Regions from separate parts of the Paenibacillus sp. MER 180 genome, predicted to be linked through region 2. Evidence: riboswitches for the same ligand, from Rfam matches in the RefSeq annotation. Region 2 holds a riboswitch; the other holds the start of a gene.
What was found. Region 2 has a riboswitch for S-adenosylmethionine ahead of metA (homoserine O-acetyltransferase MetA). Riboswitches for the same ligand answer to the same signal wherever they lie in the genome.
Positions count from the first base shown of each region.

Region 1: another riboswitch for S-adenosylmethionine. It lies ahead of M3661_RS22940 (methionine ABC transporter ATP-binding protein); the one in region 2 lies ahead of metA (homoserine O-acetyltransferase MetA).

Region 1 covers NZ_JAMAVT010000016.1:93,779-108,816, forward strand. Annotated here, with positions in the region: gene M3661_RS22920 (YhgE/Pip domain-containing protein) at 1-445, shown strand, start outside; gene M3661_RS22925 (iron-containing alcohol dehydrogenase family protein) at 558-1,655, opposite strand; gene M3661_RS22930 (MetQ/NlpA family ABC transporter substrate-binding protein) at 1,661-2,506, opposite strand; gene M3661_RS22935 (methionine ABC transporter permease) at 2,647-3,312, opposite strand; gene M3661_RS22940 (methionine ABC transporter ATP-binding protein) at 3,302-4,315, opposite strand; SAM riboswitch class I at 4,411-4,518, opposite strand; gene gnd (phosphogluconate dehydrogenase (NAD(+)-dependent, decarboxylating)) at 5,167-6,066, shown strand; gene M3661_RS22950 (GntR family transcriptional regulator) at 6,207-6,884, shown strand; gene M3661_RS22955 (GntP family permease) at 7,013-8,374, shown strand; gene gntK (gluconokinase) at 8,409-9,956, shown strand; gene fabF (beta-ketoacyl-ACP synthase II) at 10,051-11,286, opposite strand; gene M3661_RS22970 (class I SAM-dependent methyltransferase) at 11,506-11,919, shown strand; gene M3661_RS22975 (helix-turn-helix transcriptional regulator) at 12,105-12,965, shown strand; gene M3661_RS22980 (hypothetical protein) at 13,326-13,751, shown strand; gene M3661_RS22985 (DUF2268 domain-containing putative Zn-dependent protease) at 14,029-14,922, opposite strand.
Region 2 covers NZ_JAMAVT010000004.1:295,114-310,151, reverse strand. Annotated here, with positions in the region: gene M3661_RS08710 (aspartyl-phosphate phosphatase Spo0E family protein) at 113-373, shown strand; gene M3661_RS08705 (hypothetical protein) at 506-1,045, shown strand; gene M3661_RS08700 (P-loop NTPase family protein) at 1,133-1,699, shown strand; gene M3661_RS08695 (cob(I)yrinic acid a,c-diamide adenosyltransferase) at 1,766-2,350, shown strand; gene M3661_RS08690 (RluA family pseudouridine synthase) at 2,343-3,350, shown strand; gene M3661_RS08685 (arsenate reductase family protein) at 3,387-3,758, shown strand; gene M3661_RS08680 (MgtC/SapB family protein) at 4,220-4,924, shown strand; gene M3661_RS08675 (magnesium transporter) at 4,945-5,172, shown strand; gene M3661_RS08670 (CBS domain-containing protein) at 5,245-5,400, shown strand; gene M3661_RS08665 (5'-3' exonuclease) at 5,518-6,408, shown strand; gene M3661_RS08660 (DUF3055 domain-containing protein) at 6,509-6,805, opposite strand; gene M3661_RS08655 (HRDC domain-containing protein) at 7,082-8,143, shown strand; gene corA (magnesium/cobalt transporter CorA) at 8,399-9,334, opposite strand; SAM riboswitch class I at 9,875-10,001, shown strand; gene metA (homoserine O-acetyltransferase MetA) at 10,169-11,113, shown strand; gene M3661_RS08640 (aminotransferase class I/II-fold pyridoxal phosphate-dependent enzyme) at 11,110-12,291, shown strand; gene M3661_RS08635 (trans-sulfuration enzyme family protein) at 12,297-13,487, shown strand; gene mqnC (cyclic dehypoxanthinyl futalosine synthase) at 13,712-14,851, shown strand; gene ytxC (putative sporulation protein YtxC) at 15,036-15,038, shown strand, end outside.

The DNA.
Region 1 (15,038 bases), on a different contig from region 2:
CGCCTCCCTGATCATTACAACGGTTGGCACGGGAATGGTGTCGCTGATGGGTGTTCATTCCGAACAAGGCTTCGGTAAGATGTGGCTATTCCAACTCGCTTACGTTATCACGTTTCTATTTGTCGCTCAGTTGTCCTTTTACATCTTCAGCGATGCCGGTGCATGGGTCAATATTGCACTGCTGTCGATCCAGTTGATCACCTCGGGAGCTCTGCTGCCGCGCGAGCTGCTGCCATCTTTCTATCAGAAAATCAGTGAATTCTCCCCTGGTACCTATGCCGTAACTGGCATTATGAACTTAGTGAACGGGGGTCCAGCCATATCGGATTCAATTCATGCGCTCTTGCTTATCTTGACTGCGGTCATCCTACTGACGACTGTTATTGTTGGAGGGGTACAGTTATTGCAGCGCAAACCGAAAGAACATGGACAGCTAGCTTCGTAAGCAAACTTATATATGATGCGTAGACACAACGAGATACCGCGAAACACGCATTACATGACAATAAAGCGCCGTCCGCCGCATTTTTACGGACAGATGGCGCTTTATTCCTTACTCACGATTCAATTTGCTCCAGCTTCACGATTGCCTCATATACCTCATCCGAGGTTACGCCTTCTGGCTTCATGAGCTGAATGGATTCCTGTGGGAGAGTCGCTTGCCGCGCAATGCACTCCAACGTTGGACGGTCTTCCGCAGATAATCCAAGGTCACCTAGTCGATAAGGTAAGCCCAAATCTTCGTAGAACGGCAACAAATCCTTCACTTCCGCAACATTATCCTCCAGCACCAATTGAACGAGGATGCCGTACGCGACCTTGTCTCCGTGCAGCAAATGATGTGTCGCTGGCGCGGCGGTCAGGCCATTATGGATCGAATGTGCTCCTGCTATTCGACCAAGGTGATCGCCGAAGCCGCCAACAAGGCCGCCAGTCATTATGATCGTCTCCGCTACCTCTACGAACGCATCGGATAGCTGCTTCTGCTCTGCGTCGTGAATGCTCTGCCGTCCATGCTCCAGAAGTGCAGTCTGGCATAGACGAGCTGTAAGATGCGCAACCTGCACAGCGGCTGAACGATGCTTCAAACCACGAATGAGTACATCCGCCTCATACCATTTTGCTAATGTATCGGCAATCCCTGCACGCAGATAATCAACAGGTGCATGCAAGGCAATGCGTGGTTCAAGCAGCACCATAAGTGTGCTTTTCGAAAAAACGGTATAGTGGGTGAATTGTCCTTCTTCGTTATAGAACACGCTGAGCGGCGTCCATGCTGCGCAATTCGAGGCGAGCGTTGGCACGAGAATCGTATCCAGCCCCGATGTATTCCCTGCTGCCTTGACCAAGTCCATTACCTTGCCTCCGCCGAGTCCAAGAATGGCATCCGCTCGTTCGGCCTGGGCATAGCATGCAATCCGATGCGCTTCCTGCAATGTGCATTCCCCTTGATAACGGAGATATAACAGTGTTGTGTTCGTCTCCTTCGGCCAATAGGGCTGCGCCGCCTCCAAGGAGCGATCACCATGCACGACAATCACTCGCTTGTATTGATACGGTGCCAATAATGTATCTAGCTTGTCCAAAATGCCCGCTTCACAATGATAGACTGCCGGCGTACCTCTAACGACGATAGCTTTCTCTTCCTTCGTCATCGATGTCACTTCCTTTTCAGCATCCACTCTGGTTTGCCGAAGCCTTTGAACTGTTCATCTATTGTTTTCTCGAATTCGGCGGATTCAACAGCTTCCTTCAAGTCCTTCGCGAATTGCTTGTCCAAATCAGCTGTATTCACAACGACACGATTGCGGTAATCATCCGGCATATTTTCGAGCTTCAGAGCATCGAGCAGGTTCATTTTCGCAGCAAGTGCGAAGTTGCCCGGAACAAGAGACAGGTCAGCGCTGTCTACTGCGCGCGGAAGCTGAGCAGCCTCGATTGGCTGTAGAACAAGATGCTTCGGATTGTCCTTCACGTCCTTCTCCGATACACGCAGTGGATCGATGTCCTTATTCACTGTAATGAGTCCTGCATCTTGCAACAATCCCAATGTACGCGCCAGGTTCGTCGGATCGTTCGCAATCGCTACTGTACTCCCGTCAGCAACTTCATCCAAAGATTTGAACTTGGACGAGTAAATGCCCATTGGAGCCGTCGGTACGGAAATAAGCTCGGACAACTCAATTTTATTTTCTTTCGCGAAGTTCTCCATGTAGATTTTGTGCTGGAACAGGTTCGCATTCAAATCTCCATTCGACAATGCCAGGTTCGGCTGCACATAATCACCGAATTCGACCACCTCAATGGAATAGCCTTTCTTCTCCAAAATCGGCTTAATCGCCTTCGTTATCATATCGCTATAAGGGCCGGCTGTTGCCCCGATCTTGATTGCTTTGCTTTCTTCCTGCTTTGCGTCTCCTGAACCCGTTGATGCGTCTTTGCTGCCGCATCCAGCCAGCAAGCTAATTGCTAGAATAAGAGAAAGAATGAGAGCTGTTTTCTTCATGTTGATGACCTCCGTATATGTTTTTAGTAAAGGTTTGGTTCCCTGTGTCCCTTTTTCAGCACCAAGAAGGTGGCGTGATCTTGAAATTATTCTTCCGTTGCTTCGTAAGGGTTGACTTCAAATGATCAACAGCGAATGCATTATCGCTTATCTACTTTCTTTGCAATAAAGTCTCCGCCGTACTGAATGATCTGCACCAAGCAGATTAGAATGATTACCGTAGTAAACATTACAGTGTTGTCGTAGCGATAGTAACCGAACCGAATCGCCAAATCGCCGATTCCACCTCCACCGACTGTACCGGCCATTGCCGAATAAGCGACAAGGCTGATTGCTGTAATGTTCACGCCTTGAATGATGCCTGGCTTCGCTTCAGGGAGAAGTACATCCTTAATGATCATCCACGGTGTTGCACCAATGGAGATTGCCGCTTCGATGACGCCTTTGTCAATCTCGCGCAGCGCCGTCTCTACCAGGCGGGCGAAGAACGGAATTGCCGCAATCGAGAGCGATACCGAAGCAGCCGTCGGGCCTATCGTTGAGCCGACAATGAGCTTCGTCAGCGGCAGCAGCGTCACCAGCAAGATGATGAACGGAATTGAGCGAATCATGTTGACGATGAAGCCTAGCACATTTTTCGTAAACGCATTTTCGAGGAATAGCCCCTTATCGGTTACAAATAATAGAATTCCAATGGGAAGACCCAGAATTATGGCAGCAAACAGCGAAATTCCAACCATATAGAGCGTCTGGACAAATGCCTTGCCCAAGTCTGGCAGCAGTTGGATGATCGAATCACTCAGCATGATGGATGACCTCCAATCGATAGGTTCGTTCTTTGATGTAGTCGAGTGCCTGCCGCAGCTCTGATACTTCTCCATTCAGCTCCAGGATCAGAATGCCTAGCGGGTTGTCATGGATGTATTCAATTTTGCCATGCAAAATATTTGCTCTAACCTTGAAGTTCGTCATCACATCAGTAATGATTGCTTCCTCCGCTTGCGGTGCCACGAAGTGAATCTTCACGATCGTTCCCTTGCAATACTGAATCAATCGTTCTGGAAGATCGAATTGGAATAGGCTGCTGATGAACGAGCGCGTCATCGGATGCTGTGGATCAGAGAAAATGTTATATACTGGCCCCTCTTCTACCACATTGCCGTTCTGCATCACCGCCATCCGGTCACAGATGTCCTTCACCACTTCCATTTCGTGCGTAATCAATACAATCGTCAGGTTCAACTCGCGATTGATTTTCTTCAGCAGCTCCAAGATTGACTGTGTCGTCTCGGGATCTAGCGCAGATGTTGCTTCATCGCATAGCAGCACATGCGGTTCATTCGCCAGCGCTCTGGCAATGCCTACTCTCTGCTTCTGACCACCGCTGAGCTGAGCAGGATATACATCTCGCTTGTCAGCCAAGCCGACCATTTCAAGCAATTCAAGGACACGCGGTTCAATCTCTGCCTTCGACTTGTTGTTGGCCTTCAGAGCAAATGCAATATTCTCAAATACCGTCTTGGAGCGGATAAGATGAAAGTGCTGAAAAATCATGCCGATCTTCAGTCTTGCCTGTCGCAAGCTCTCTCCTTGCAGCTTCGTCAAATCAACGCCATCGACGAGGATACTCCCGGATGTAGGTTCCTCCAGCAGGTTGATGCAGCGCAGCAATGAGCTCTTCCCCGCCCCGCTTCGTCCGATAATCCCGTAAATTTCTCCCCTATTGATTCGAAGAGAGACGTTATTTACGCCGATGACGGTCGATGTCTTGCTTCGATACTCCTTAACCAAACTCCGAATTTCAATCATTTCACACACCCCGCCATTCTGTTGCTATCACCTGGATGAAAACTAAAAAGCCTCTTTCCCTAAGAGAGAAAGAGGCTGAATTGGCAGTATCGCCACACTTATCTCTCAGAATGGAATCATTCCGTAGGATTTAGCACCGTTTACTCACAGGTAAGGTTGCCGGACGTCATAGGGCCTAGTCCCTCAGTCACTCTTGATAAGGTAGTATGAAGTTGTCATTTGTTGTTGAAGATAATACATCTGAAAATATGAGTTGTCAACAATATTTTCATTTCACTTTCAGAAACAGTACTTCAACAAACAGAAATAGACCGCCCTAGGTCAAAGGATGCGGTCTATTTTTGCTCCAAAAAGCCTTCCGCCCTTAAAAGCGGCTATTGTGTAGGGTGTAGGGGTCGGTTGCCGCCGACTCCTTAATTTATTCTTATTATAGCACTGGGAATATATACATGATCACAAACAGAATACCTCACCTCACATTATTTACTTCTTTGGTATCCTAACACATCAACACATTCTCTGAATAATCGTTAATGTCTTCGTGATCATGATGATAGCTGGAGAGATGGATTGAATTCCCCTTTTCAATTAGCACGATCGTCTGCTGGCTGACATGGACGGCGTTGGCTAATTCCTGCTATGTCATGTTTTTATCCACACTTACTATATAGATACATAATTTCCGCCACTAAGAATCACTCTAAAAGAGACAGCATACCCCTGAGCCGAGATACAGCGCTTACAATTTCCACTTTACAGATAGGCAAGAAGACAGTAAGATAAGATCACACTAAGTTGTATACAAGTATACTTGTTGTACTTTACAGCATGATCACAGGAGTGAATACAGCATGAAATTAGGCATGATTGGCCTTGGAAAAATGGGTTTCAACCTCGTAGATAACATATTGCAGCACAAGCATCAGGTAGTCGCTTTTGATGTAAATGCTGAACAACGTCAAAAAGCAGCTGACCTAGGAGCAATTCCTGCAGATACAATTGAAGAACTCGTATCGAAGCTGGATGCTCCCAAGATCATCTGGATGATGGTTCCAGCTGGAGAAATCGTGGATCAAGTGGTAGACACACTGCTTCCTCTTCTCTCTCCAGGTGACATTGTCATTGACGGAGGAAATTCACATTATAAACAATCCATCGCTAGAGGCGAGAAAGTGCATGCACTGGGTGCTCATTACTTCGATATCGGAACATCCGGCGGAGTATCTGGCGCAGCTGAAGGCGGCTGCTTCATGATTGGCGGCAACCAAGAAGTATTCGCTACACTTGAGCCACTGTTCAAGGACATTGCGGTAGATCAAGGATATTTGTATGCAGGCAAGAGCGGAAGTGGACATTTCCTGAAAATGGTTCACAACGGTATTGAATATGGAATGATGCAGGCGATCGCGGAAGGCTTCGAAGTATTGGACAAGAGCGACTTCGATTTCGATTACGAACAAGTTGCACGCGTATGGTCTAACGGATCGGTTATCCGCAGCTGGTTGATGGATCTGACGCAAAATGCTTTCTCCAAAGATCCGAAGCTGGACAGCATTCGCGGCGTTATGCAAAGCTCTGGCGAAGGCAAATGGACAGTGGAAACTGCACTGGAGCTGCAAGCAAGCGCACCAGTTATCGCGATGTCCCTCTTCATGAGATATCGTTCGCTTGAGTCCGATTCCTTCCACGGTAAGGTAGTTGCTGCACTGCGCAATGAGTTCGGCGGACATCAAGTGGTAACGAAGGAATAGTCATTTCCTATTTCGATAGCGAAGATAGAATCACCACAAGCCCGATGGTCGCGCCATGCAGCACTGTGGTACAATCAGAACCAAATCTGTTAAGTGAGATATGGGTTCAGGAAACCAATCATGAGGAGAGTTCACGCATGATACACTATCCGAAACAGTGGCTGCAGGGCGCATCCCTTGGGGAATCCATCGCCTGTGAGCTGCGATTGCAAATTATTAACGGCTCCATCAAGCCGGGCGAAATTATATCAGAGAATCGAGTGGCTGCCGACTTCGGCACCAGCCGCTCTCCCGTTCGCGAAGCATTGAAAACGCTCTCTAACGAAGGGCTTATTCGCTTGGAGCGCATGGGTGCTGTTGTCTTAGGGCTTAGTCTTATCGATGTCGAAGAGCTGTACGATGTTCGCTATCTCATTGAGAGCTTTGTCCAGCAGCGGCTCGCCATCGTGAACACAGATGGTCTGATTCTGACGCTTCTGCAGATTATCGACAAGATGGAACTCGCGGTTAAGTACAATGATGCCGTTGAATTCGCATATCAGGATTTATCGTTCCATGAAGCGATCATTGCTGCAGCGGAGCATAAACGGATCATGCATCTGTGGACGAGCATTCGACTGATCGTAAAGACCGTCATGCTGATGACAACGGAAGAAATATTCTCTGAGGGAGAAGCGAAGCTGTTCACTGTAATTGAGAAGCACCGTACGATCGTAAGAGGACTCCAGTCGAAGGATACTCATACGATCCAGCAGGTTGTCTCAGCCTACTTCGCCGACTCGAACCGTACCTTGCATGTCAGCTTGCCGCATTCGTAACGGCAAGCTGCAAGGATACAAAGTTTTTTTAATTCAAGTTGTCGACAAGTATTCAAGTTTGTTTTGGAAACGCTATATTTGGAATCATTCATAACAATCGGCACTCTTCAAAAGGAGGCTCGTACATCATGAGCACACTATTCGGAATGAGTCACAATGTTACATTACTATTTTGGACACTTCTTACCATCGTATTTCTCATTGTGTTCATTGCCAAGCTAAAATGGAATCCTTTCGTGACGTTGCTTATATCAGCATTAATGCTCGGTCTGTTAACAGGCATGAAACCGCAAGATGTTGTGCAATCGGTTACACAAGGCCTTGGCGGCACACTTGGCACGATAGCCATCGTCATTGCGCTCGGTACCATGCTGGGCAAGATGATGGCGGAATCAGGCGGTGCAGAGCAAATCGCCACTACCCTTATTGATAAATTCGGAGAATCACGCGTTCATTGGGCAATGCTCCTTGTTGGTTTTATTGTAGGTATCCCAGTATTTTTTGAAGTTGGCGTTATTTTATTAATTCCAATTGTGTTCACTGTAGCACGCAAAACAAACAAGTCATTGCTGCAGATCGGCATTCCAATCTTGGCGGGGCTATCTACCGTGCATGGACTCGTACCGCCGCATCCGGCACCGATGATTGCCATCGACGCTTATCAAGCGGATCTCGGTCGTACGATTCTCTACTCTCTGCTCGTCGGAATACCAACAGCAATTATCGCAGGGCCGCTATTCGGCAAGTTCATTGGTAAACGCATTCAATTACAGCCGCCAGCGAAGCTCGCTGAGCAATTCGCGCAGAAGAGCGATCGGCCGCTCCCAAGCTTTGGCATTACGCTGTTCACCATTTTGCTGCCTGTCATTCTTATGCTGATTGGCTCCGTCGCAGACATCGTCGATCCTGAAGGCATTAGCAGCTTAGCCGTACTGTGCAAATTCATCGGCCATGAAATTATCGCGCTTCTGATTGCAGTCGTCTTCTCCTTCTTCTCGCTCGGTTATGCGCGCGGCTTCAAGAAGGAAGAGATATCCCGCTTCACCAGCGAATGTCTCGCTCCTACCGCAACGATCATCCTTATCATTGGCGGCGGCGGTGCGTTCAAGCAAGTGCTCATTAACAGTGGTGTTGGCGGTGCGATCGCAGAGCTTGCCACACAAGCGAACATTAACGTCATACTATTCGCCTGGTTCGTCGCAGCATTGATTCGTGTCGCAACTGGTTCTGCAACCGTTGCCATGACGACCGCTGCTGGTATTGTTGCTCCAGTACTGGCGATGACTCCAGGTGTTCCTGTAGAATTGGTTGTACTGGCAACCGGCGCAGGCTCGATCGTTCTGTCCCACGTCAATGATGCAGGGTTCTGGATGGTGAAGGAATTTTTCAACATGTCCGTCCCAGAGACACTTAAGTCATGGACAGTGATGGAGACGATTCTATCTGTCGTCGGATTAGCATTGATTCTGCTGTTGAGCACAGTAGTGTAACATATATGGCAATGAAAGAAAGAAGGTTATTCCTATGAATCATCCCAACTACATGATCGGAATCGATATGGGAACGACGAGCACGAAGGCAGTCGTATTCGAAGAGAATGGCAAAGTCGTATCCACCGGCAGCCAAGGCTATCCACTGCATACACCGAACGCAACGATAGCCGAGCAGGATCCGGAACGGATATTCCAAGCCGTTGTCTCTTCTGTAAAGCAAGCGATGAGCGCTGCGCAAGCCCGGCCTGAGGATATACTGTTCCTGTCCTTCAGTTCAGCGATGCATAGCCTCATCGCTGTCGATGCAGAAGACCATCCGCTCACCCCTTGCATCACGTGGGCAGACAATCGGAGCAGCAAGTATGCAGCCCAGCTCAAGAAGGATCCGCAGGGACATGCCTTATATTTGCGGACAGGCACTCCCATCCATCCGATGTCCCCGCTTACGAAGTTGGTGTGGATGCGGCATGAAGCTCCGGAATTGTTAAATAAGGCGGCTAAATTCATTTCCATTAAGGAATACGTACTCTTCAAGCTGTTCCATACGTATGTTGTCGATTACTCGATTGCGTCTGCTACAGGGATGATGAATTTGCAGCAGCTCGCTTGGGATGAAGAAGCGCTTGAACTTGCGGGCATATCGACTAACAAGCTATCCGAGCTCGTTCCTACTACGCATCAGCTGACAGGAATGGATGAAGTCTACGCGCGGGAGATGGGACTCTCCCCTGCTACCCCAACGATTGTGGGAGCCAGTGATGGTGTGCTCTCCAATCTTGGTGTAAATGCGATCGAGCCTGGTGTTGTTGCAGCAACGATTGGAACGAGCGGCGCGATCCGTACCGTTGTGGAACAACCGCTTACCGATCCGAAGGGCAGAATCTTCTGCTATGCCCTGACAGACAAGCACTGGGTCATCGGCGGACCTGTGAACAATGGCGGCATGCTGTTCCGCTGGGTACGCGATGAGCTGGCTGCTTCCGAGGTTGAAGCAGCGAAGCGGCTTGGCATTGATGTCTATGATCTGCTTACTCGCATTGCCGAGCAGGTTCAGCCGGGGGCAGACGGGCTGCTCTTCCATCCTTATCTAACTGGCGAACGAGCTCCGCTCTGGAATGCGGACGCGCGCGGCTCCTTCTTCGGCCTCACGATGCATCACAAGAAGGAACATATGATTCGTGCCGTGCTGGAAGGCGTCATCTTCAATATGTACACTGTGTTGCTTGCAATGGAAGAGCAGATGGGACGCCCTAGCAAGATTCACGCCACTGGCGGATTCGCTCGTTCACCGCTCTGGCGGCAGATGATGGCCGACATCTTCGATCAAGAAGTTGTCGTCCCTGAGAGCTACGAGAGCTCCTGCCTTGGTGCTGTTGTGCTTGGTCTATACGCAACTGGAAGAGCCGATTCACTCCGTATCGTATCTGATATGGTAGGCGCTACGCACAAGCATGAACCTAATCCGGAGCATGCAGCGATTTATCATGAACTGCTTCCGATCTATATCTCGATATTCCGCAAGCTGGATGAAGAATACGAAGCGATTGCCCGCTTCCAACGTAAGCGTCTTGAATCCTAAGCCTGCTGATAAACGCCAAGCCCCTGAATTTGCGGATATGCCGCAAGTCAGGGGCTATTTTGTACCGAACCGATTATCCGGTTATGCGTCTCAATCACTCATACTTCTTCAACACGATCACGGCATTATGACCGCCAAAGCCGAAAGAATTAGATAGTCCCACCTTCACATTGGCCTTGCGTGCTTCATTCGGCACATAATCCAGATCACAGTGCGGGTCAGGGTTCTCAAGGTTAATCGTCGGCGGAATCATTCCCTCCTGTAAGCTCTTCACGAGCGAAATGGCCTCTACTCCCCCAGCAGCACCCAGCATGTGACCCGTAATGGACTTATTTGCTGTTATCGGAATCCGATAAGCATGCTCGCCGAACATTCTTTTAATCGCCGTTGTCTCTGCCAGATCGCCAACCTCCGTACTCGTTGCATGCGCGTTAATGACATCTACATCCTCGGCAGACACAGATGCATCCTGCAGAGCCGTTCTCATCGCAAGATAGGCACCTCGCCCTTCAGGATGGGTCGCAACAATATGGTAAGCATCCGAGCTTATCCCATATCCTATAACCTCCGCATAGATTCGTGCCTTTCTACGCAAGGCATGCGACAATGATTCCAGAATGAGTATGCCCGCGCCCTCAGACATGACAAATCCATCCCGCTCCGCATCGAAGGGCCGACTGGCCTTCGTCGGATCATCATTCCTTGTTGATAATGCCGTTGCATTACCGAAGCTGGCTAGCGATAAGTCGGTAATAGCAGCTTCCGTTCCGCCTGCAAATACAATGTCTGCTCCTCCCGAGCGAATGAGCCGGAACGCCTCGCCAATCGCAGTATTGCCGATCGCACAAGCAGAGACATGGGACATCGTAGGGCCCAGCGCTCCCCATTTGATACTGATCTGTGCAGACGCTGCATTCGCCATCATGGCTGGCACCAAGGTCGGACTGACCCTCCCTGGACCCCTGCTTCGCAAAATATCGACATTTTCAATCAAGGATTCAATACCGCCAATGCCTGATCCCACGTAGACACCTAAGCGCTCAGGGTCAATCTGATCCAGCACCAGCCCAGAATCCGTCCATGCCTGCTCTGCGGCAGCAAGTGCAAATTGAGTAAAGCGATCCAGCCGTCTTGCCTCTTTGCGTCCAAGAAGTCCATCTGCATCGAACTCGCGCACAAGACCGGCAATTTTCGTTTTATGACCGCTCACGTCAAATGTATCAATAGAGGATATTCCTGATTGTCCAGCAACTAAGTTCCTCCAAAATGTCTCTACATCATTTCCTATCGGGGAGATAACTCCCATTCCTGTAATCACTACGGGTTCCAACTCTAATTCCTCCTCACAGATCGTGATCGTACAAGCCTCTATAACGACACTGTCTTCATTGTGAAATATGAATCTACCTAGCTATTTGGATCATCCATGAGTCGCCTCATGCTTATTCATTGGTTTACGATATTGTCACACATGATTTATCCTATTACAAGTTGTTGGTTATACTAGTATAATTACTACCTGACTCCAGCAGTAAACAATAAATGCGGAATGCAGACAACCTGCATCGATCTATCCAGTGAATCGGTGAAGGAGTGCATCGAAAGAGGCTTGAATGCGAAAGTAATGGATTTTTATCAGTTGGACTTTGCCGATCATAGCTTTCAAGCTGTCTATGCGCTAAATTGCTTGCTGCACGCGCCGAAGAAGGATCTGGATCAGGTCTTGCAAGAAATGCATCGAGTGCTCGCTCCGAATGGACTGCTTTTTATTGGATTATTTGGTGGATACAACTCAGAAGGAGTATGGGAGGCGGATTGGTGCAAACCGCAGCGATTCTTTTCCTTTCACGCGGACAGTTCCATTCAGAAGACCTTATCCCGCTGGTTCCAAATCGTAGATTTCCACACTGTCCCATTGGATGATGACAACTTGCACTTCCAATCGATTACGCTGCGGAAATGATATACTAGATAAGTCAATGGATCCATGCTGCGGCATGCAAGTTGGGAATCACAAACAACAATGTAACCTTTCACGATTATTCCTGATCCGTTGTTAATCCACTGTTCTGATCTGGTTATTCACTCTACATAGTCGATATAAACAAAACTAAATGTACAACTGGCTTGCAGATAGGAGGGATAGCCATGTCCAACCAAACGAGATTAGAAGCCCTGTCCACCTTCCTAAAGTCCAAGCGCTCAAGCATTCAACCGCAGTCCGTAGGGCTGCCTGCTGGTACTAGACGTCGAACACCTGGCTTGCGCCGAGAAGAGGTAGCGCAATTGGCAGGAGTCAGTACGACTTGGTATACTTGGCTCGAGCAAGGGCGAGACATCACCGTGTCTCCATCTGTTCTGGACGCGGTAGCTGCCGCTCTGCAACTGAATCAGGATGAGCGGAAATATGTATACGATCTTGCGCTCGAAAAGCATATTAGTCCACCACAGCAGGAAATGAGCATTGCGAAAATTCCGCCATCGCTCGGGAAAATATTGAATGAGCTAACGCATTGCCCAACCATCATTACGGATAGGCACTTCCACATTGTTGGCTGGAATGCCGCTGCGGCATATGTATTTCTTGATTTCGATCAGGTTCCCTTAGAGCAGCGGAACTTGATTCGGCTCGTTTTTGTCAGAAAAGAGCTGCGCTCACTAGCCGTCAATTGGGAACACTTCGTCAGAGGCTTCCTCGCGATGTTCCGCGCCTACTATGGTCAGTACGTGGGAGATGAATGGTATACAGACTTCGTAGACGAAATGTCAGAGCTTCATCCCGAATTCCATGCACTATGGGAAGCAAGCCAAGTCAGCATTGCCCCCGACGTTACGATCGAATTCCGTCACGCGAAGGCAGGCAAGATGCTGTTCAACCTTACCTCGCTTCTCTTGCAGGGGAACATGGACTTGCGGTGCAGTGTATTCACCCCAATTGAACACTCCTCTACCGAGGAGAAGCTAGTCCGTTTTATGAGAAGAGATGAACTACTGAATGAAACTGAATGAATAGCCCTGCTGTAACTAAATTCCAGCAACGAAAGCAACAATAAACCGAATAAATATCGAACGAAAGACCTGAAGAACGAAAGACCCCAAGCAGATTTCTGCCGCTGCTCAGGGTCTTGCCTCATCCGAATATCGGAACTTTATTTTTCATGTAGAGATCTGGCAGTAGTTATTATACATAACGTATAAGGGACAGCAATTAATGCTGTCTTTTTTACGTAGAACTAGTCATTTTACCACTAGAAACAGTAATGATACTCCCCTGTTTATTTGATTTATTTATAGCTACAATAAACTCAACTTCAATAGTTCACTTCAAACTTATTGACTCAAATAACATTAAATTAGGAGGAACAGTTAATGAAAAAGTCATTAATTCTTATGACTGCGGCTGCTACGCTCTTGATGGCTATCCCAGCATATGCACAACCATCTATTTCAAATGTGGCTCAAGCTAAAAGCTCTGTTAACCCAGTAAATTACACGTGGGGTTTTGAAGTCAGAGTACGTAAAACACAGTCTTCTGACTCATTCTATCCAACTGGTGACAGATTAACTTTAAAGGCGACGCAATCCAGTGACGGAAACACAAAAATTGAATATACGCTTTATGAAGAAACAAATCGTAATACTGATACTGAAATAGCCAGTAAGACAGTGCGGGGAGACCATGATGAGAAACTTGTGTTTGATGATGTTCCAGTAAATAAAAATAAGAAACACTATGTAGTGGCTCACAACTTAGGTGATGAAACAACAAAAGGAGTAGCATACATCTCCCGCTAAAATTAATTCTATTGAAGCCCGTTATCCCCTTTTGTGGGAAGTGGGCTTTTTATTTGTTCATTATGCAATAAGGGGTGTTCAATGTAATGACACAGCCAATTGGGAGTAGCGAGTGTGAGATAAAAGCATTTGTTCACGAACCGCGTGTAGTGCAGTAGTTGTACAGAGAAAATAAAGTACTATATTTTCTCTGTATAAAACTTTATTTTTCAGTTGAGTACTTTATTTTCTTTTAACATTAAGAGCCTTACAAATCAATCGATAATCCTACAAAATCCTACACCATGCCGCTCCCCTGTATGATGGTCTCCGCCGGCAGCAGGGTCGCTTCATAAATAGATACATCGTTCCTCTTCAAGAAGGACTGTACAACATGATAGCCAACCGCATACCCTGCCCCCGCAGGCACTCCAACTGCCGGATAACCTTCCCGCGCAGCAGCTTCATCGCCGAACATATAGCTGCTCACCTCAGCGAAGCCCTTCGTATCCAATGCTCCTCGGATTACCTTGAAGCAATGATCCAGCTCCTTGCCCTGTATATTCGCCACCCATGGACCAAGCAGCTCCTCTCCATACATTTCAGTTGCAAAAGAATCTGCCAAGCCCTCAATGATAATATAGTCGCCTAGCGTTACATTGCCATGGTTCCAATCGAAATAGGAGAAGCGAACATTATGGTGGAACTCATGAGCGATCAGCGCCGGAAGTCGCGGAATATTGTAGCTGTTCGGATCCAGGATAATGAGGATATATCCTGGAATACCGCCAAATCCGGTATAACCCTGATAACTGCTTAACTTGTCAGGATCAGCAAGATACGCGCCAAATATCAATTCCTCTGCCTTGACTGCCAGCCCCGCTGAGTCTATTCGGTGGATACATCCCAACAATGTCTCCTTCGCGAGTTCCAGAATGCGAATATCCTGCAGACGCTTCCTTGCCTTCTCGATTCCTTCCTGATGCTGAAGCGGAAGGAAGCCCATCATTTGAGTAGCCATTACCACATCATAGCCGTTCGGCTGCTGCGCTGTTATAGGTACATGAATGGTCTCCCACATCGATCGAAACGGCTTCATCATTGTATGCCTGAAATAGCCATTTCTCTGCTCATTTGGCATAGTCAACAATGCTTCATACTGACGTAACGTGTCTTCCATGTGAATGTTCATTAGGTTCACCTGCATCTCTTCATGGTATGTTCCTCTCCGACAAGGCGGAATACCATTAGGCTACACGATCACGTTACGTGAGAGTCAATCATTCAGCGCATGTAACTCACAAAAAA
Region 2 (15,038 bases):
CTTTCTCCCCCTCTGGTATAATATAACATGTCTCGCAGAACTGTCCCATGTTATGGAACAACTGGAGAACTCTAGGATATTCTAGAATCGCCATGAAGGGAGGAAAGGTCGATTGTTTTGTTCGAACTATACCTTGACGTCGTATCCGCATAGTTCAGTGAGAGAAGATAGATCTCATGTAAGATGGTCGGGCAGAACAAGAAACATTTCGTCCAAGCTATTGGCGCTTGAGTATGAAATCCTTGTCCTTCGCAAGCAAATGGAGCAGATGTTCCAAGAGGAGCAGTCCTTTACTGCAGAGACAGTAATCGAGATTAGCAGCATGTTGGACTTGAAGATTAATGAATATATGAAGTCACAATCGATGAAATAGATGGTGCGTGAGGAAGACTCCTATGAGGAGTCTTCTTTTTTTGCCTATGTTGTTTATGATATAGTGAAGGTTGGGATTTATTAAACGGATAATACATTTATATGGGGCAACGTGGAGAGGGGACAGGCTATCATGCGCAATTGGAGATGGATCGGTGTTCTAGCGGTATTGCTTGTGCTTATAAGTGGTTGTGGAGGGCCTAAAGCCGATGCTACGGTATTCATCATGACATCATCGTCATTACCTCCCGAAATGACAAGTGCACTGCAGGATGATCTGAATAAGACTTTTGAGAATAAATTCACAGTTCAAGTCGTCGCTTCACCGTTGTACAGCATCGAGAAGTTGTTTGTGGAATATGCGGCTGGAGAGAATAGTGTAATGGTCATTCCAGAGGAGGACGCGAAGAGAATGGCTCCTCAGGGTGGACACGTAGCTCTCGATAAGTATTTTGATGCCAAAAAATACAACGAAGGCGTGTATGACGGTGCTGTATATGAAGGCAAGGAAGAGCATAAAGGAACTTTCTTATTCTCGTTGTCTGCAGAGAAGCTGCCTGTCTTGAAGAAACATGGCGTTCAGGAAAAGGGGCTGTCTGTTACGATTCCTTCGCGCACACCTGATGAAGCCAGATCAGTTGAGATACTCAAGGCTCTTGCTGAAGAGAAGTAATGTGGCTTGATTCAGACAGACCGTATAGATAGATAAGCAATCATTGGACATCACGGTAAGACATCATAAGTGAAAGGGGGAGCGCTCGTGATCATTGGTGTAACAGGAAGCACCGGGAGCGGGAAAACATCATTTGCAATGCATTATGCTGCAACGTTCGGGCGTGAAGGGTTCTACATGACGACCCGTCTTACGCCGCTTCCGGATGAATTGCCTGCGCCACCCCATTTCACATGGCAGACGATTGATACGGAATGTGCATTGCCAGAAGTTCTGCATCGAATCAATGAGCAATCCAATATGTACCGGGCCGACCGGCGTGTACTTGTCATTGATAGCGTTACCTCGTATTTGCATGGCGCACACGAACGAATTATGGAGGAAATGGACAATAAGCAGGATCTTGCTGAATACGCTGCGCGATTGACAGCTGCGCGGATGGAACTGCAAGAGGCGCTGTTCATCTTTCAGGGCAAGCTGTTCATTATTACGAACGAGCCGCCAGGCTACACGCCGTTCACGAATCCGCTTGAAGTTGAGTATATTGTGCAGCACGCCGCTCTGAATCGCGAGCTTGTAAAGCGGAGTACACAATGGTTCCGGATGACTTCAGGAATTCCAGAGGACATTAGCGCGAAGCGGAAACGAAAGTAAACTAGCAATGTGCACGTGGAGAGGACATTAAGCCCAGGATAGAACGGTAATGAGGGGGCATAGCAAATGAAGTTATATACGCGTACGGGTGATGAAGGAACGACATCGTTGATAGGTGGCCGGGTACCGAAGGATCATTTGCGGGTAGCAGCTTATGGGGAGCTTGATGAGCTGAATTCATTCGTCGGCTGGGCGATTACTTGCTGCCATGGAGATGAAATGAAAGCACTTCGGGAGCAGTTATCCGTGATCCAGCATGAACTGTTCGATTGCGGAGCCGATACCGCTTATGCGGAGCAGAAGCAGGGGAAATTCATTTATAAAATTCGTCCAGAACAGGTGGAACAGCTCGAGAAATGGATGGACGAGCATGAGGCTGCGAATGAACCGATCACAAAGTTCATTTTGCCTGGAGGATCCGAGGCAGCAGCAGCCTTGCATATATGTCGAACTGTGTGTCGAAGAGCGGAGCGTCAGCTCGTTACGCTCTCGCATCAGGAGACCGTACATGTCGAAGTAATGAAATATGTGAATCGATTATCAGACTATTTCTTTGCAGTGGCACGCCGGGCAAATGGTCTTGTTGGCGTTCAGGATCAGGAATATGTGAGAAGTGCTGACGTGTTCAGGAAGAAGGAGCAGCATGATTGAAGAAGAAGAGAAGCAAGAAGCGGACGGCTTGTCTGGGGAGATTGCTGCCGAGCTATCCTATGTAGTGCCTGAGAGTGAAGAAGGGATTCAGCTCCGAACCGTTCTCCGTTCCAGATTGAATTTGTCGAGGCGTTTATTGAAGCGGCTGAAGACATTGGAACAAGCGATAACGGTGAATGGCGGTACAGAATACAATGGCAGAATTCTAACGGTGCGCGACAAGCTTCGTGCGGGTGATCTGATCCGGGTGGAGATTGCTGAGGATCATGTGGATACAATCGAACCAGAGCCAATCCCAATTCAGATTGTGTACGAGGATGAGGATATTCTCGTGCTCAATAAGCAGGCAGGCATAGTGGTCCATCCTACCAAGGGATACCCGAATGGGACACTGGCAAATGGAGTTGTCCATCATTGGCGGATGCGTGGCGAGCGAACCCGATTTCGACCAGCGAATCGACTCGACCAAGAGACCTCTGGGCTGCTTATTGTTGCGAAGCACGGCCACGCTCATCATCAATTATCGGATCAGATGCAGAAGAATGAGGTGTGGAAGCAGTATGAGGCATTTGTATTTGGAATTCCTCGTGAGCAGGAAGGGACGGTACATGCTCCGATCGATAGAGACAAGGAGCAGCCTCATCTTCGTGTCGTGACACCGGATGGATACGATTCCATCACGCATTATCGTGTGCTGGAGTCCTACCATGGACAAGCTGCAAGAGTAAGCTGTCGACTGGAGACGGGACGTACTCATCAAATCCGGGTGCATATGAAGCATATCGGAAGTCCGCTGCTGGGCGATAAGTTCTATGCTGATCCTGAACTGGTGAATACTCCGCTGCTTCAGGCTGCAGTGGAGCCATTAACGCGGCATGCACTTCATGCCTCTGAGCTGCGATTTACACACCCGATGAGTGGGGTTAAGCTTCACTTTAAGGCCGAGCTTCCTCAGGAACTAGTAGAACTGCGTGACCGGCTTGTTGGCTGGAGCGAGTAATAATGAAATGATGTTATGAGAGGAGTTACATGACATATGAACGTTACTGTATATCAATATGCCAAATGCGGCACTTGCCGTAAAGCAGTGCAGTGGCTCAAGGGACAAGGCTATGATGTTGCACTAATCCCGATCGTAGAGGAGCCGCCAAGCAGCGAGGAATTGCGTGCACTAGTTGCCCAAAGCGGATTGGAGTTGAAGAAATTCTTCAATACGTCTGGCGAAGTATACAAGGCGATGCAGCTTAAGGACAAGCTGCCAACGATGAGCGAGCAGGAACAGTTGAATCTGTTGGCATCGAATGGCAAGCTGATCAAGCGTCCTATTGTTACAGATGGATATCGAGCAACTGTCGGCTTCAAGGAAGAGATGTTTGCAGAAGCGTGGGGCACGGCCTCCAAGCATTAAGAAGGATTTGCAACTGTTGATCCTGATAAGCAGCACACAGGTACGATGCTGTTCAGGTCGACAGGTTAACAGGAACAGCGTTAATAGATGTATGCAAGACAAGGAAGATGATGGTTGACATCACGTGAACGAACAAGTAAGATTCCTCATGGAAGTATTTAACTTGCGATGAAAGGGGAGGGTAATGGTGGAAGGCAGTCCGAGTTATTTGCGACAACTGATGTACAATCGTAGAGAGGATGTGTCCTATACAAGCGGCCCTCCCATGTCTTGTTGTGCCCTGAATCGTCTTGCGCCCTGTATGCACGAGAAGGATCAGTAGGCTTATTTGACGTGTGAGGAATCGACTTGCTGGATGTAATCAGGCTCTCTCTTTGCGAGGGGGCTTTTTTTGCGTGTAGATGTTTTTGTAGTAGATGTTGAATTTGAGTAAGTTGAATTTGAGTAAGAAGGTGATCGACATGATATTTTTGACATTGGAAATGATGATGAAGCTCGGTTTGGCGCTATTATTCGGTTTGCTGATTGGGCTTGACAGACAAATTAAGCAAAAACAGCTTGGTTTGAGACCGAGTATGGTCATATGTATTGCCAGCTGCCTGGTTACGATTGTGTCAATTGAGGCATTCGGGAAGTTCGGCGGCACTAACCATCCGAATATGGATCCAATGCGCTTGGCAGCTCAGATCATAAGCGGGGTCGGTTTTATTGGAGCGGGTGTTATCTTGCGAAGAAGCAATGAGGTTATTTCCGGTCTCACTTCTGCAGCATTAATCTGGTCGGCGTCTGCTCTCGGTGTAGCGATTGGGGCTGGATTCTATTTGGAAGCAACTTGCGGTGCGGCGCTGCTGATTACGGCTGTCAACCTCATTCCGGGTTTAATTAAGATGATTGCCCCTGCAAAGTTGAACCGGCATGATGTGGCGTTGAAGATCGTCGTAGAATCGAACCACCGAATGACGGATCTTATTAAGAAGATTCAGCGCAAGGATCGAACGGATGCAGATGAGTTCCATATCCGCCACTTTAAACTCAAGGATCTGGATAAGGATCGCCAGCGAATTGACCTAGTACTATCTGTGCCAAGTAATCAATACTTGACGGAAATCTATTATTACATCAAGAAGATTGAGCATGTTGTGAGCGTAGAGATTGAGCAATTGTAAGTAGAGCTCAAGAAGATGGATTGCTGTCTTATCAAGAAGCGGATTTCTATCTTGATCATATGGAGAAGGAAGAGGCGGAGGACATTAAGCAATTGCTCGCTTACCCAGAAGGTACAGCAGGATCACTTATGACAACGGAGGTCATCCGAATCCGTACGACAGATACAATTGCTGAGATTCTTGATTGGATGCGCCGTTGCTTGACGAATGTGGAGACTATTTATTATTTGTATGTGACCGATGAGTAGGATACGCTGCTCGGCGTTGTGTCGCTACGTGATTTCCTTATCTCTTCGCCCGAACGGTCGGTGAATGAGATAATGAATCCGTATCTCGTTACGATCGAACCAGATGCACCGCAAGCGGATGTCTTGTACATTATTAAGAAGTATGGCCTTCTGGCTGTTCCGGTAGTAACGAAGGACAGTCGGTTAGTCGGGATCGTGACCTTTGATGATGTAATGTCTCATTTGTAGCATAAATAGAAAGAATGAGTATGGGTTCCTTGCTTGGCAGAATCCGTTATCTAGTGATTGTAGGAATTATGATATACTTGACGATAGGCATTGAAGCGAAAGGGGTAATCCATACCGATGGAAGTACAAATGAATGATAATAAGGAGCAGCGCTTACTGCTCGTTGATGGAATGGCGCTCTTATTTCGCGCCTATTTCGCTACTGCGTACGGCGGTTCTATTCGTCGAATGAAGGATGGAACACCAACGAATGCGGTGTATGGCTTTATGAGATATTTCTGGGATGCGGTAGAACGGTTCGAGCCGACGCATATTGCATGCTGCTGGGATCTCGGGAGCAAGACATTTCGCTCAGAACAGTTCACAGCGTACAAAGCAAATCGTCCCGATTGCCCAGAGGATCTGGTACCACAATTTCAACTCATTCGGGATGTAATGGATGGATTCGGCATCCCTAATATATCGGCTGAAGGATTCGAGGCAGATGACTGTATCGGAACCTTGTCGCGCTTATTCCGTGATGATATGCATGTCTATGTCCTGACAGGCGACCACGATATGCTGCAGCTTGTTCATGAACGGACGACTGTGATCATTATGAAGAAGGGGCATGGCAATTATGCAGTCTATTCGCCATTGTCACTCATGGAGGAGCGTCAGCTGACTCCAGAGCAGGTGGTTGATGTGAAGGGGCTTATGGGAGATACTGCGGACAACTATCCAGGCGTGAAAGGGATAGGTGAGAAAACAGCACATAAGCTGATCCAGCAATATCAGAGCATTGAGGGAATATTGGAGAATTTGCCGGAGCTTGCGAAGGGTGTACGGACGAAGATTGAGTCCGACCTTGAGATGCTTCATTTGTCACGACAGCTTGCGCGCATCAACTGCGATGTGCCGGTAGAATGCCAGATGGATGTCTGTGTATTTGCGCCAGAGCGCGAGTCCGTCAGTGCAATTTTTGAGCGTCTGGAAATGAAAAGTATGATATCGTACGTCGGAATGTAACGAACATGGGCGGTAGAATGAAGGGGAGGAGCAGAAGCTCCTCCCTTTTTTGATCATAAGTGCTGTATGAAGGTTGGGTTCGTGAATCCAAGTCATCAGCTTAATCGGTGAAATGCGCCTCGCCTATGACCATGTACAGGAAGCCGCGAAGCTCATCTCCCTCTTCCTCCGACAAGCGATAAAAGGATTCTAAATAGCCTTCTTCCTTGAGATCGTCCTGCCCGAGAATGGCGGTCAGCCCGCTCTGCAAGTCGGTAACGAGCTTCTTGCCGTAAAAACGGCCTGTAGATGTAATCGCCAAATCAAAGCGCCGATAGCTGTGCCCTACAAAGGTGACGAAGCGTGTTGTTGTTGTCTCTGTGCTGTCCGATAGAAAATCAAGATCATGATTGCTCATTGTTAGCCTCCCTTATCTGCTGCTCCAATAAGATGATATTATTATATAGTAGCGTCCAACATTTAGAAATAGAAATACAGGAATTGACACTGGAGAAGAGCATGTTATAATGGTAATAAATTCATAACTAGGACGAGGAAGCACCTCATTGCGATGCGTATATACGTACCGTGATGAGGTGCTTTCTTTTTTTGTCCGATAGAAGTGAATAGAAGGTCGCAGCAATCGGAGAGGTTGTATCATTATCAAGTCTATCGAATAGGGAGGGCATAGTTGATGCAAATTGTATGGATGGCCAGATTAGAGCGAATGGTGCTGGACGATGGGGAGATGGTATCTTCTCGTAAGCGGAAGAGGGGAGTAGATTCTTCTCGTGATACCGCATATGGATTAGTTACGGCTGGACTAGATGAGGGAAAGTGGATCCTACTCTGGGAACCAGATGGACAGCCTGCCGAAGTATGGTTCGAGGGGACGGTATGGGCCGAGATGCGGGCGGCTATGCGGCGTGGCATGGCGCGTTTGCTGCACGCTGGGTACCGTCTGACTATTGGGTTTGTGCCGGAGGCCGATATACACGAGCGCAGAATGAAGGAACGCAATGAATGGGTTGCCTGCTATGCGGATTTATATGCCCGATCCGAGGTATATGAACAGCTTGCGAAGTGGCGTAGGGAGACGGCGAGCAAGCTGCGCCGGGCCCCTTATTGGATAGCAACGAATCGTATGCTTCGTATGGTCAGTGCCTTGCTTCCGCACACCTTGGAAGAACTGAAGCAGCTTCCTGGATTCGGGGAAGCGAAGCTGGCATCCTATGGAGCAGACATCATTTCAATTGCGAAGGGGTTTGAGAGGACATCGACTTTCCCGCTGGATTGGATATCCTCCGTTGTATCCGAAGAGGAGTTCGCGAAGTGGGTCTATTCCGAATGGGAATCGAAGCAGAATCAAGAGCTCTCCAAGCTGACAGACCGCCGTGTATTGCTAGAAGGCTTGCAGCAGCAGTTATCGATTGCGCAATTGATAGAGCTTCTTCAGGTAGATCGGCGTGAACTCATTATGCGCATTGAGACGGTGGAACGTGAAGGCTATAATGTGTGCATGCTGGTTGAATCGGAGCTTCAATCTATGCCGGAAGAGCAGCGGGCAACGATAGAGCTGGCGTTCGATGAACTGGGCGATGAATACTTGAAGCCAATCTATGTGAAGGCATTTGGAGAATCGGCAGTGGACGAATCCTATGCCGAGGTACAAGCGAACTATGAGCGGATTCGATTGCTGCGGCTTCTGCATCGAAGCAGAGCGAGAAGCAGCAGCGTTGCACAAGCAGCAAGCTGACGAATGCCACATATTCGAAGGACGTATGCCCGAGCTCGTTAATGAATTTATTCTGCTGTTTAGGCTAGTTTAGGGGCGTCGTGCTATTTTGTTTGGAAAGCAGCGAAAAACAATTCGCAGTGGTTGGCTTCGTTTTTCGTCATCGGCGAACAAGGTGAGCAAATGGGGATAATCGGGAATACGGTAATGCAAAGAAAACAAAGCGGGGGTGTCCAAGGTCATTATCAAATGACTTTGAACACCCCCCGCTGATTATTAAATCCAGTCTTTCTTGCGGAATAAGTAGAACATAAAGATACCAAGCGCAAGCATGAATCCGATCATATACAAGGAGCCGTACTCCCAGTCCATAATTGGAATATATCCGAAGTTCATGCCGTAGATCCCTGTTATTAAGGTTAGCGGCATGAATATAGTTGTAATGGCTGTGAACACTCTCATAATATCGTTTGCGCGATTCGCGATGCTAAGCTGATAAGATTCACGTAAGTTGCCCATAAGGTCGCGGAACGTTTCGAATGTCTCCGATACTTTGACGGCATTCTCGTAAATATCCTGGAAGTACTTCTGCAGGTCATCGCCGATCAGCCGCAATTCCTTACGATAGAGGACAAGCAGTACCTCTTTTTGAGGGCCAAGACCCTTCTTGAGCCACAGAATCTCACTTCGCAAGCTGATGATTTCATTGAGATGTTCTTTCTTTGTGCTCATAATGAGCTCTTCCTCAAGCTTGTCGATTTTCGCTTCAATTCGATCTCCTACTGTGAAGTAGTTGTCGACAACCAAGTCAATAAGCAGGTAGAGCATAAGGTCAGGCGTGCTAGCTTGCTGCTCCCACAATACAGGCTTCACCATACGCAGCTCGTTAATCTTCTGCTTTGTTACGGTAATAATGAAATGTTTGCCGAGGAAAATGTTCAATGAGCGTAAAAAGATCTCTTCATCGTCAAAGCGAATGCTGTTGAACACGATAAAATAATGACCTTCATAAATTTCGATTTTGGGACGCTGCTCTTCTTCACTCATACAGTCCTCAACTGCCAAATCATGCATGCTGAATAATGGCTGCAGAACGACCAAATCCTCAATGTCAGCATCGATCCAGTAGAAGCCATTCTCTGGCGGTGTTAATGTGACATTGATATCTTCCTCAGTCGTGAAGACGCCCTCGTTGACCAGACGGATTTTCATTGCACTCACTCCTTGACGCTGTCGCCATTGCGACATGCGCATCGTCTAAATGTTACCAGACGACTCGAAACAAGGCTGGGCATGCGCAGTCCGTCGTTCGCGCACGTGATATAAGCCTAGGCACAATTAGTGAACTAGGTTCTCTGCAGAGGCACGAATCCCGACATTGGACTGCGAACTTGCCGCTGCCTGTCGAATCGTATTATTCGGTTGTACGTACGTACTACGGAACGACCTCGGGTCGCCATCCATCCGAACTCACCTCAGCTTGAATAATTGTAGTGACTTTATATATCATGCGCCCAGTGAAGGAATGATTATTGCCTTCATTGAAAAGTTAAGGCCTCGACGCACCTTGTTAAGTATAACGCTCGTACTTCAACCTTTCAAGACAAAATCCATTGGCGGAATTCGTCAATAATGTATCGTATGCGAAGGGGGTGGAATCGTGATTTTTTGTTGTGTTCCCCTCTTGACGAACAGCTTCTCTTTGCCGTACATTATTACCAAGGCCAAATCAAATGAATATTCATATAAGCAATCTTATCAAGAGTAGGTGGAGGGACAAGCCCGATGAAGCCCGGCAACCGGCGATGCGCAGTATGAAGCGCGACGCACGGTGCTAATTCTTGCAGGGACGATGGAAGTCGTTACTGACAGATGAGAGAGGCTCATGAGCATGTATAACATGACCTTTCTCGTAGTCGAGGAAGGTCTTTTTTGTATGTCTCTAGCCATTTGTGCCGTTTCAAGTCAGGCCTGTGAGCGGTTGTGGCCAATGTGATTTCATGTGCCGACACCATCCAATTACCATTTTCGAGGGGGAGAGCGTCAATGCCGATTAAAATTCCGGATCATTTGCCGGCCAAAGAAATTTTGACCCAGGAGAATATCTTCGTCATGGACGAAACGAGAGCCTATCATCAAGATATTCGTCCGCTGCGAATCATCATTCTCAACTTGATGCCGACGAAAGAGACTACGGAAACCCAACTCCTGCGTTTAGTGGGCAACACGCCGCTGCAAGTTGAGGTGACGCTCCTTCATCCAGCAAGCCATACATCCAAAAATACGTCCGCACAGCACTTATCTTCGTTCTACAAAACATTTGAAGATATTGAAGGAGAGCAGTTTGATGGTATGATCATTACGGGTGCTCCTGTCGAACAGATGAAGTTTGAAGATGTAGACTATTGGGATGAGTTGTGCCGCATTATGGAATGGTCTAAGGAGAATGTAACTTCCACGTTCCATATTTGCTGGGCATCACAAGCGGGCCTCTATCATCACTATGGAATTGCGAAATATGCACTGGATCAGAAAATTTTCGGTGTATACGAGCATGTACTAACTAAGGAAAATGTGAATCTGACACGCGGCTTCGACGAGATGTTTCTTGTACCGCAATCCCGTCATACGGAATTTCGGAGAGAGGATGTCGCGAAGATTGCCGAGTTAGAAATATTAGCGGAGTCGGAAGAAGCAGGAGTGTATTTGGTAGCGACACATGATGGGAAGCAAATTTTCGTGACCGGTCATTCGGAATACGATCCCTGTACACTGAAGTGGGAGTATGACCGCGATATTGCAAAGGGGATGGAGATGGACATTCCGATAAATTATTTCCCGAATAACGATCCTTCCCGCAAGCCTTACTCCACTTGGCGTGCGCATGCCAGCCTCCTCTTCTCAAATTGGCTAAACTACTACGTATATCAAGAAACACCTTACGAATTGGGCAAAGCCGTACCGCGCAAGGAAGGGGCTCATCAACTATGATCGAACGCAACGAAGAGAACTACCGCATCGAAAGTCGATTAGCTCAAATTGGATCGGTTCATGAACCAAAAACGGGAGCTATTAATTATCCGATTTACCAAGCAACTGCATTCAGGCATCCGAAGCTTGGACAGAGCACGGGGTTTGATTATATTCGGACGAAGAGCCCGACTCGTACTGTTCTAGAGGAAGCGGCGGCTGCTTTGGAATGTGGGGATGCCGGATTTGCCTGTAGTTCTGGGATGGCTGCATTACAGACATTGTTCGCGATGTTCAGTTCAGGCGATCATCTGATTGTTTCCCTCGATTTGTACGGTGGCACTTATCGTCTGCTGGAACGGATTATGTCTCGTTTCGGCGTGACGGCCTCTTATGTAGATACGAATGATTTTGATGCGCTTGAGTCTGTAAGAACACCGCAGACGAAGGCTGTCTTTATAGAGACGCCTACGAACCCCTTGATGATGATTACGGATATCGAGAAGGTAGCGGCGTGGGCGAAGGTTCATGGAATTCTCACTATCGTTGATAATACGCTGCTAACGCCATTTTTCCAACGCCCGATTGAACTTGGGGCAGATATGGTAGTCCACAGCGCAACGAAGTACTTGGGCGGACATAATGATGTGCTTGCTGGTCTGATCGTAACGAAAGGGAAGCAGTTGTCGGAAGAAATCGCCTTCCTGCATAATTCGATCGGGGCTGTCCTGAGCCCGACTGACTCCTATCAATTGATGCGCGGCATGAAGACACTTGCCCTTCGTATGGAGCGGCACCAGTCCAACGCAACCCGTATTGCCGAGTGGTTGTTAGAGCATCCTGCCATCGACAATGTGTATTATCCTGCACTCGAGCAGCATCCGGGATATGAGATTCAACAGCGCCAATCGTCGGGCAACACAGGCATCTTTTCCTTCCGCTTGAAGAATGCAGCTTATGTAGAGCCGATCCTGCGCCACTTGAAATTGATCGCCTTCGCGGAGAGCTTGGGTGGGGTAGAGTCGCTGATGACTTATCCGGCGGTTCAGACCCATGCGGATATTCCGCAGGAGATTCGGGATCAGATTGGTGTAGACGATCGCTTGCTCAGATTCTCGGTTGGAATTGAACATGTTGATGATTTAATTGCTGATTTGGAGCAAGCGATAGAAGCGGCTAGAGTAGAAGTGGAGGGATAACGGAGATGAGTGAGCAGAATTCGAATCAAGCATCAGACGGTCAGTTAGGCAAGCAATCACGCCGGTTTGCGACGAAGCTGATCCATTTTGGCGGTGAGATCGATGCCGGTACGGGAGCTTCCAGTGTCCCGATTTACCAAGCTACGACATTCCATCATGAGGACATTTACAATCCGCCTCAGTACGATTACTCTCGCTCTGGCAATCCAACACGTGAGGCATTGGAGCAATATATTGCACTGCTCGAGGGCGGAACGAATGGATTTGCCTTCGCATCAGGGATGGCAGCGATCTCTTCGACATTCTTGCTGTTATCGGCAGGAGATCATGTTATCGTAACGGAAGATGTGTATGGTGGAACGTACCGTCTCCTGACCTCCATTTTAAACCGGTTGAACATTGAGTCCACCTTAGTGGATATGACCGACATTGAGCAGGTGAAGGCTGCGCTTCGTCCAAATACGAAGGCTGTCTATATGGAGACACCGTCCAACCCGACGCTCAAAATTACGGATATTGCAGAAGTGACCTCATGGGCCAAGGAAAAGGGTCTGCTCACCATGCTGGATAATACGTTCATGACCCCTTATCATCAACGTCCAATTGAGCTTGGTGTTGATATAGTCTTACATAGTGCAACCAAGTTCTTGGGCGGACACAGTGATGTGCTCGCAGGTCTGGCAGTAACAGCCAACGAGAGTCTTGGACGCCGTGTGAAGCAATTGCAGAATGGCCTTGGCACTGTGCTTGGGGTTCAGGACAGCTGGCTGCTGATGAGAGGCATGAAAACATTGGAAGCTCGGATGAATCAGAGTGAGCAGAGCGCCCGCCGCCTTGCACTGTGGCTGAGTGAACGGTCGGACATTGCTGACGTCTATTACCCTGGTCTAGCTGATCATCCTGGCCGTGAGGTGCATGAGAAGCAATCACTGGGATACGGAGCAGTGGTATCATTCGATGTGGGTTCTGGCGAACGGGCGAAGCAAGTGCTGAACAACGTGACAATCCCGCTTGTGGCAGTCAGCCTTGGCGCTGTTGAGAGCATCTTGTCTTATCCTGCCATGATGTCTCACGCAGCAATGCCGCATGAAGTTCGTCTGCAGCGTGGAATTACGGATGGATTGCTCCGCTTCTCTGTTGGGCTTGAACATGTCGAGGATTTGATTGCAGATTTGGATCAGGCGTTATCCAAATAACCGATTCTATCCAGCACCCTTCTCATGGAAGGGTGCTGTTTTTTATGGGCGATGTATGTTACGATTATTTAGTGAAGCTGCTTCTTGAGCGATACAATGCACAACTAGATGATGAAGCAGCATGTGCAATAATCCGTACAATTTAACCCCGCCGTAAGCGGGGTCTACTTCGCTTTATATACGAGAGTGTAAGGCAACATATGAGAGGGGAAGTGACTGTGACGATGTCACCGATAGACCGCATTTTGGACAAAGCGCTTCGTGGTGAACGATTGAATACAGACGATTGCGTGACCTTGTTCGAATCTGATCAGATCGAGAAAATGGGGGCAGCTGCCGACCAAATTATGAAGAAATGGCATCCAGATCCGATTGCTACATTTGTAATTGGGCGCAATGTCAACTATACAAATATTTGTGATACGTACTGCAGATTCTGTGCCTTCTACCGTGCTCCGGGTTCGAAGGAAGGTTACGTGCTTCCTGATGAAGTCATCTTCCAGAAGATTCAGGAAACGATCGATGTAGACGGAACTGAGATTCTGATGCAGGGCGGAACAAACCCAGAGCTTCCATTCAGCTATTATACGAATCTGCTTCGCGAAATTAAGAAACGGTTCCCAAGTATTACAATGCACTCCTTCTCTCCTGCGGAGATTATGAAGATGAAGGAAGTCTCGAATGGATTATCTCTAGAAGAGGTAATCCGTCAAATTCATGAAGCGGGTCTTGACTCACTGCCGGGCGGCGGCGCTGAAATTTTGGACGACCGTACTCGTCGGAAGATCAGTCGCTTGAAGGGTTCATGGCGTGATTGGATGGACGTCATGCAAACTGCCCATAAGGTCGGCATGAATACAACGGGCACGATGGTTATCGGCTTCGGCGAGCTGCTGGAAGAGCGCGCACTGCACTTGGAGCGTATTCGTACAGCACAAGATGAATGCATGCAGAACGGCCATCCTTCCAAAGGCTTCCTTGCGTTCATTCCATGGACATTCCAACCGGACAACACGAACATGAAGGCAGAGCGCGTATCGCCTGAAGAGTATTTGAAGACACTCGCGATCAGCCGCTTGTTCCTGGATAATATTCCGAACTTCCAAGCTTCATGGGTAACGATGGGGCCGGAAATTGGCAAGAAGACGCTCAGCTTCGGCTGCAATGACTTTGGCAGTACGATGATTGAGGAGAATGTCGTATCGGCTGCTGGCGCTACACATAAAGTAAACATCGGAAGCACGCTGCAGCTTATCCGTGAAGCGGGCAAGATTCCTGCGCAGCGTGATACGAAGTATAATATTTTGCGTGTGTTTGATGATGAACATGCAACGGTTGCCAAAGATTTTGTTATGCAAAATTAGGCGTCAATTGAAAATGAAACAGTACACTTGCTGGACTTTCCGTTTGGAAAAGCCAGCAGGTGTTTTTTTATTTTTGGCGATAATGCCAGAAGGAATGCGAGTGTCCTCTGTTTTCCAGATTCGTCTTCGTATATCTCCATTCATGACCCCATATACTTAAGAAGGAACAGAAAGGAGTGGGCTCATG